Regions from separate parts of the Enterococcus sp. BWT-B8 genome, predicted to be linked through region 1. Evidence: predicted binding sites of a transcription regulator. Region 1 holds the regulator's gene; the other holds the start of a gene.

The links. The regulator LexA, encoded in region 1, represses DNA repair genes until DNA is damaged. The targets are predictions, from matches to a motif close to CNAACANNTGTTNG.
Region 2: the regulator LexA is predicted to act here: its motif matches at 1,711-1,724, upstream of dinB (DNA polymerase IV).

What each region holds. Positions count from the first base shown of each region.
Region 1 covers NZ_JAJDJV010000001.1:219,743-223,175, forward strand. The annotation lists gene LI951_RS01020 (thymidylate synthase) at 1-94, shown strand, start outside; gene LI951_RS01025 (dihydrofolate reductase) at 117-611, shown strand; gene lexA (transcriptional repressor LexA) at 1,186-1,806, opposite strand; gene LI951_RS01035 (DUF896 family protein) at 1,957-2,199, shown strand; gene tkt (transketolase) at 2,298-3,433, shown strand, end outside.
Region 2 covers NZ_JAJDJV010000008.1:81,543-84,975, forward strand. The annotation lists gene LI951_RS09130 (MSCRAMM family adhesin SdrC) at 1-538, shown strand, start outside; gene dinB (DNA polymerase IV) at 1,757-2,902, shown strand; gene LI951_RS09140 (GNAT family N-acetyltransferase) at 2,972-3,232, shown strand; gene nrdG (anaerobic ribonucleoside-triphosphate reductase activating protein) at 3,316-3,433, opposite strand, start outside.

The sequences.
Region 1 (3,433 bases):
GGAAAAGAAATCTGTATTTGATTTTGAAATGGAAGATATCACTTTGGAAGGGTACAATCCCCATCCAGCGATAAAGGCACCAATTGCGGTTTAAAGTTGAAGGGAGTTAAAAAATAATGTTAGCAGCTATTTGGGCTCAGGATGAACAGGGGAATATTGGTAAAGAAAATGTCCTGCCATGGCACTTGCCAAATGATTTGAAATTTTTTAAAAAGATGACTGAGGACAATACGATTGTCATGGGAAGAAAGACATTTGAAGGAATGGGGAGCAAAGCACTGCCCAATAGAAAGACGATCATTCTGACTAGAGACAAAGAATATCAAGCTGAAAATGTTGTTGTAATGAACAGCATAGAAGAAGTTATAAACTATGCAGAAGAATTTTCAGGTATTACTTTTATTGCCGGGGGAGCAAATATTTATCAGGATTTTCTGCCTTACTGTGATGTTCTATATCGGACTGTTATTCATGGCGATTTTGATGCAGATACATCCTTTCCTTTTGTCGATTGGGAAAAATGGACGCTGATCAATTCAAGCGAAGGAGAAACAGACGAACTAAACAAGTACCCTCATGAATTCGAAACCTATCAGCGGACAGGTTCATGAATTCTGTGTATAGGAAAGGCTGGCTCCACAGTCAGCTGACGAGATAATTTTACTTTGTCCGGGTGTTGTTGCAAAAAGGAAAAACAGAACTTTACTGTTACGACAACTTTTGGAAAAGTAAAATTATTGGACGACCCCATTTCTGCAGAAGAAAGAGAAGCAGGTTCTGTTTTTTTGAAATGGCTGTAATAGCAACGACTTCTACTTGGACCAGATATCAGAATGAGGTACTTCCAAGTCTGTTAAAAGCAAATCATATATTTGTTGAGTATCATTAAAGTATTGGCTACGATATCCAAATTAGGTAAACTTAGCTATATAGACCTGTAATATTTCTCATTGGAAAACAGGATGATTGTGTTGGCTATAAAGAGATGTTTCATCTATTTGCTTCTTTTTTCCGAGCAATTTGAACAGCCCGCTCTGTTTTATAACACTTTCAGCACATGAAGCAATCATTTTGAGTAAATAGCAGAGACCCGTCAGGCCGAATTTAAAGAGCTCGACTGGTCTTTTTGTAAAAAAGATCCAAATTCCTTCGATTAAAGGAATTCAGACCCAGTAAATGGTTTAATTAAATATGATTTCTGTATAGACCAACTACTTTACCCAGTATGGAAACATTGTCCAAAAGAATGGGTTCCAAGGCATCATTTTCCGGTTGAAGACGAATATAATCTGTTTCCTTAAAGAATCTTTTACAGGTAGCTTCATCTTCATCTGTCATAGCTATGACAATATCTCCATTTGTCGCATCAGCCTGTTTTCTGACAATGACCTGATCACCATCAAGGATACCGGCATTGATCATACTTTCTCCTCGAATTGTCAGCATAAATAATGCATTTTGCTCAAATTGAAGGTCAGGAGGCAAGGGGAAGAAGTCTGACGCTTCCTCAACAGCCAGTATTGGTTCCCCGGCAGTAACAACACCCAGCATAGGAATAGTTGTAGGCTGAACCCCAATTTTTTCCAACCCCTCTGCTGTTAACTCAATTGCCCGAGGTTTGGTTGGATCTCTTAAAATCAGCCCTTTTTTTTCAAGTCTGGCTAAATGGCCATGCACTGTTGACGTAGAGGAAAGATTCACAGCTTTTCCAATTTCGCGAACGGTTGGCGGATATCCTTTTAGCTCTACTTGTTCATATATATATTTTAATACTTCTACCTGTCTTGTCTCGGTACGTTTTGCCAATATCCACACCTTCTTTCAAATTATAGTTACAGTCTAACATATTTCTCTCATGAAATCAAACAAGCGTTCGTGTAAAATCAATAGGAAAGACAGTTGTTTTTTCAAGCATGTTCTTATAAGATAAAAGGGATTGATAAAGGAGGGAAGACGATGCTTTCAAAAGAAAAGATGGAACGTATCAACGCTCTGGCACGTAAAGCCAAAGAAGGTCCGCTTACAGATTTAGAACTCAATGAGCAGAAGAAACTGCGTGAAGAATATCTGCAGACATTTCGTAAAGGAATGCGGCATCATATTGAGGGAATGAAAGTGGTAGATCCAAAAGGCAATGATGTAACACCTGAGAAGCTGAAACAGATTCAAAAAGAAAAAGGGCTGCATGACCGCAAATAATTAGAGTTAACTTTACTAAAAGTAATTGCTTTCATAAATGAATTAAGGTACAATGTGAGTAATAAAGGTAAAAAAAACCTAAATAGGAGATGATATTTTTGTTCGACAAAACTGATCAACTAGGTGTGAATACCATTCGTACGCTCAGCATCGAAGCCATTCAACAAGCAAATTCGGGACATCCAGGACTGCCTATGGGTGCAGCGCCTATGGCTTATGCGCTTTGGACCAAGCATTTAAAGGTTAACCCAAAAACCTCAACAAACTGGGCAGATCGCGACCGTTTTGTTCTTTCTGCCGGTCATGGTTCTGCCTTACTTTACAGTCTGCTTCATTTATCAGGCTATAACGTGACAATAGACGATTTAAAGAACTTCCGTCAATGGGACAGTAAAACACCAGGACATCCGGAAGTCGGTCATACGGACGGCGTGGAAGCAACAACAGGACCATTAGGTCAGGGAATTGCCATGGCTGTCGGAATGGCAATGTCTGAAGCACATTTAGCTGCTGTTTATAATAGAGACAGCTTTAATGTTGTTGATCATTATACGTATGCTCTTTGCGGTGACGGTGATTTAATGGAAGGAGTTTCTCAGGAAGCTGCTTCAATGGCCGGTCACATGAAACTGGACAAACTAATCGTTCTTTACGATTCCAATGACATCTCCTTGGATGGGCCGACTTCAAAGTCCTTTACTGAAAATGTTGGCCAGCGCTTCGAAGCCTATGGCTGGCAGCATATTCTGGTAAAGGATGGAAACGATCTGGAGGCTATTTCAAAGGCAATCGAAGACGCCAAAGCTGAGACAGGCAAACCAACCTTGATCGAAGTGAAAACAGTGATTGGATTTGGCGCACCGAAAGAAGGAACATCTGCGGTTCATGGCGCACCGCTTGGTCAGGAAGGAATCGATGCAGCAAAAGTTGTTTATGGTTGGGAATATCCAGATTTCACAGTTCCTGATGAAGTAGCAGAACGCTTTACTGAAAGAATGATTGAAGACGGCGAAAAAGCTGAAGCTGAATGGAATAAACTGTTTGAAAATTACAGCAAATCTCATCCGGATCTTGCAAAACAATTTAAAGATGCCTTTGCAGGAAAATTACCTGAAGACTGGGACAAAGAATTGCCAAGTTATGACGTTGGTTCAAGTGCAGCAAGCCGTGTGACAAGCAAAGATACGATTCAGGCTATTTCAAAAGTCGTTCCAAGCTTCTGGGGCGGCTCAGC
Region 2 (3,433 bases), on a different contig from region 1:
AGAAGTTGAGTTGACTGCTTATGATGGCAACGGAAATGTTCTTGCACAAACCAAATCACCATCACTTGTAGGATCATACAAACTTGAAAAAATTCCTTATGGGCAGCCTGTTTACCTTGGTGTTTCTGAAACGGCTCCTATTTATCCGGAAGTAGTGGGTGGGAAACCAGAAGCTCTGAGTGGTAAACGTATTGTAGGTGTGTATGAGTTTGGTCAAACAGACAGTGTGACAACAATAACTCAAAATATCGGCATCGGGAATTTGACGACACCAACTATTCAGGTGAAATCAAAAGATGAAAATCTAAATACAGCAATTCTGACTTTTTCAAATAAAAACAGTTCTGCAGTGAAAGTATCGTATAGCTTGAATGATGATTCTGCAGGTACATTTGACATTAAAGCAAAAGGGCTGCTATCGAAAGAATCAACCTATGATCTTCCATTAAGTAACGTTTTTACTGAAGGAGAAAATCATCTGACTGTTAACTGGACTGTCGGTATTTACAGCGGTTCAACGATTCTGTTTGATTTTTAAGAATCAGATAGGATAGGAAATAATCTAAATAATTTTGCTAATACAGAGGTCGTGACAAACACTCATGAGGGCTGTCGCCCACACCAAACAGAATGAAAAGAAAAAATGATCGACCTACACGCTGTTTCCTGTCATACTAAAGAGGACAGAAGGGCTTGTAGGTCGATCACTTATTGAGGTTCTTTTCCAAGTTGACCTTGAGGGACAAACTAGATCGTTCTACTCATCTGCTCCTGCGGTTACTCGTCGCAAAAAGAATTTTTGCTTTTGTCCCGCCGTTTATTCGGGGGTTGATACGAAGAGAGTTCAGAAATTTATTTCTGTCCTTCTCTTATTTTTTTGCAGTCACTGAATAAAAAACAACTAAAATATCATTAGTGCTGCACAGAAATAGAAGCACCAAAGAATCAAGCCCGAGCTATATTTCCAGTATCTGGAACAGACGGTTAGCCGGGAGCAGCTCGGAAAAAAGGCTGTGGCTGCTTTCATCCCTAAATGACGTCCAGCAAGCTGTAATTCCTTCGTTGAAACAGTTTGCAATTCCTTATTTTCTTTTGGATCAGCTCATTATTGTGACAGAAATGGATTGTTCTTTTCTAAGAAAACTGGGAAAACCAAGCCTAAACAAAAAGGACTTGTATATAGATAAGTTTAGCTCAAAAAAATTTTTTTCAGAAATTATTTTCTTCTATTTCTTTAAATAATTTATTGGAAGAAGCCTAACAAAAGATCAGCCAATTTCATTTTTAGCATAAAAACTTGATTTTTAAACAGTATTGAAAAGCTTTCTCTATACCATTTATTAAGAAATCCTTAGCTATAGTGGAATTGGACGTACTTTTCAACAGAAACAGTCAGACAAAGAAATGGGTAATTGATCACTGTTCTTTTTCTAGAAAGCTGCAAGCGATCAATCAAAAAATTCTACAGGCACTCTTTCAATAACTGGCGGTAAAGGCTCAGCAGATTCAACCGACAACGAAGAGAAGTAGTTTTCACTTAATTGATTCTTCTCACCTTCCTTTAAACAAGCAGGTATTTCAGCGGGCGAAGTTTTGAATAACTAACCTTGGGCTATATCTTTGCAGCACTGGTGCTAGAATATAAAGGAATAGATTGTTGAACGACTGTTTGAAAAAAGTTTTTTATTCGCAATCATGATGGATTGTATATGAACAAACGTTCGTTTATAATAATAGAGGAAAGGGGCGCTGACGGATGAGTGAACTGCAATTTCCTCTAAAAAAAGATACCTCAAGAAAAATTATTCATATAGATATGGATGCATTTTTTGCTTCAGTAGAAGAAAGAGATCATCCGGAGCTTGTCGGTCATCCTCTGGTAATCGCCCGTCATCCAAGCGATACTGGCGGTCGGGGAGTAGTAACAACCGCAAATTACGAAGCACGGAAATACGGTATCCATTCTGCCATGAGCGCTCAAAAAGCCTTTGAACTTTGTCCGGAGGCTATTTTTAAACCTGGAAACCATAAAAAATATTCTGAAATTTCTGTTCAAATTCGTGAGATTTTCCGACGATATACGGATATTATTGAACCAGTATCAATTGATGAAGCATATTTGGATGTTACTGTGAACAAAATCGGGAGCAGCTCTGCAATTAAGATTGCCAAGCTGATTCAACGGGATATCTGGCTGGAGCTTCGGCTGACTTGTTCAGCAGGGGTTAGTTATAATAAGTTTTTAGCAAAACTTGCTTCAGATTTTCAAAAACCCAAAGGTTTGACAGTCATTTTACCGGAAGAGGCGGAAGATTTTTTAAAGGCTCTTCCAATCGACAAATTTCATGGGATTGGTAAGAAAACAGTGCCTAAGATGAATGATTTGGGGATTTTTACAGGTGCTGATTTGTATGAGGTAGACGAAATGACTCTAATCAGACATTTTGGTAAAATGGGTTATTCTTTATATAGAAAGGTCAGAGGGGTTCATGATTCACCGGTCAGTGTGACAAGGGATCGAAAATCTGTCGGCAGAGAAAATACATATGGAATACCGCTGACAACTGAAAATGAAGTAGTTGCTCAGCTCCGTACACTGGCAGAATCAGTTGAACACTCTTTAAGACGAGTACAAAAACATGGTAAAACGATTGTTTTGAAAGTTAGATATGCAGATTATACAACTGTAACTAAAAGAAAGACTCTACCTGATTATATTTTAAAAAAAGAAGAGCTTTACTATCAGGCTCATCTGATCTGGGAAGAAGTTGGCGGGTTGGAGCATGGGATACGGCTGTTGGGGATTACGTTGACTAATCTTGATCCCTTGTCTTATGAAAATATTGTGCTCCCATTGTGGGGAGAGCAGGAGAAAACTAATATCAATCAAACAGATACATAAAAAATCTCCATGTAAAATTGACAGGGGTGAAAAACGAGAAAAAATGAACTTCAGAGAAGCTTCATTAGGATGACACGTATTATTGTAATAGAGGAGACAGATAATGGCTGTATGAATTTTCACCGTAAAGAATCAACTATCAACTGGAATTTTGGAAAATTTTGCATTCTGCCGAAATATATTGGAAAAGGGTTGGGCATCCAAGCGTGGGAGTTGTTGGAACAGAAAGAACAGTTAACCTGCTGGCCCTTGGAAATACCTGACTATTCAATTAGAAATCATCGCTTTCATGAAAGGTACGGCTTTCATAAAAGCGGACAAGATAGATAAGATGCAGACAGGTATTCATTTAGAATGTAAGTAAAGAAACGACAGAAATGAGCGATTTTAAATCGCTTATCTCTATCGCTTGTCTATATTAATTCAGCTTTACGTATCTGCTCGTAGGAGGTTTCTGCATCATGACATTTTTCCCAAATAACTGCTTTGCCTTCTGCGAGAGATTTTTTTACATCTATAATCCGCTGATTA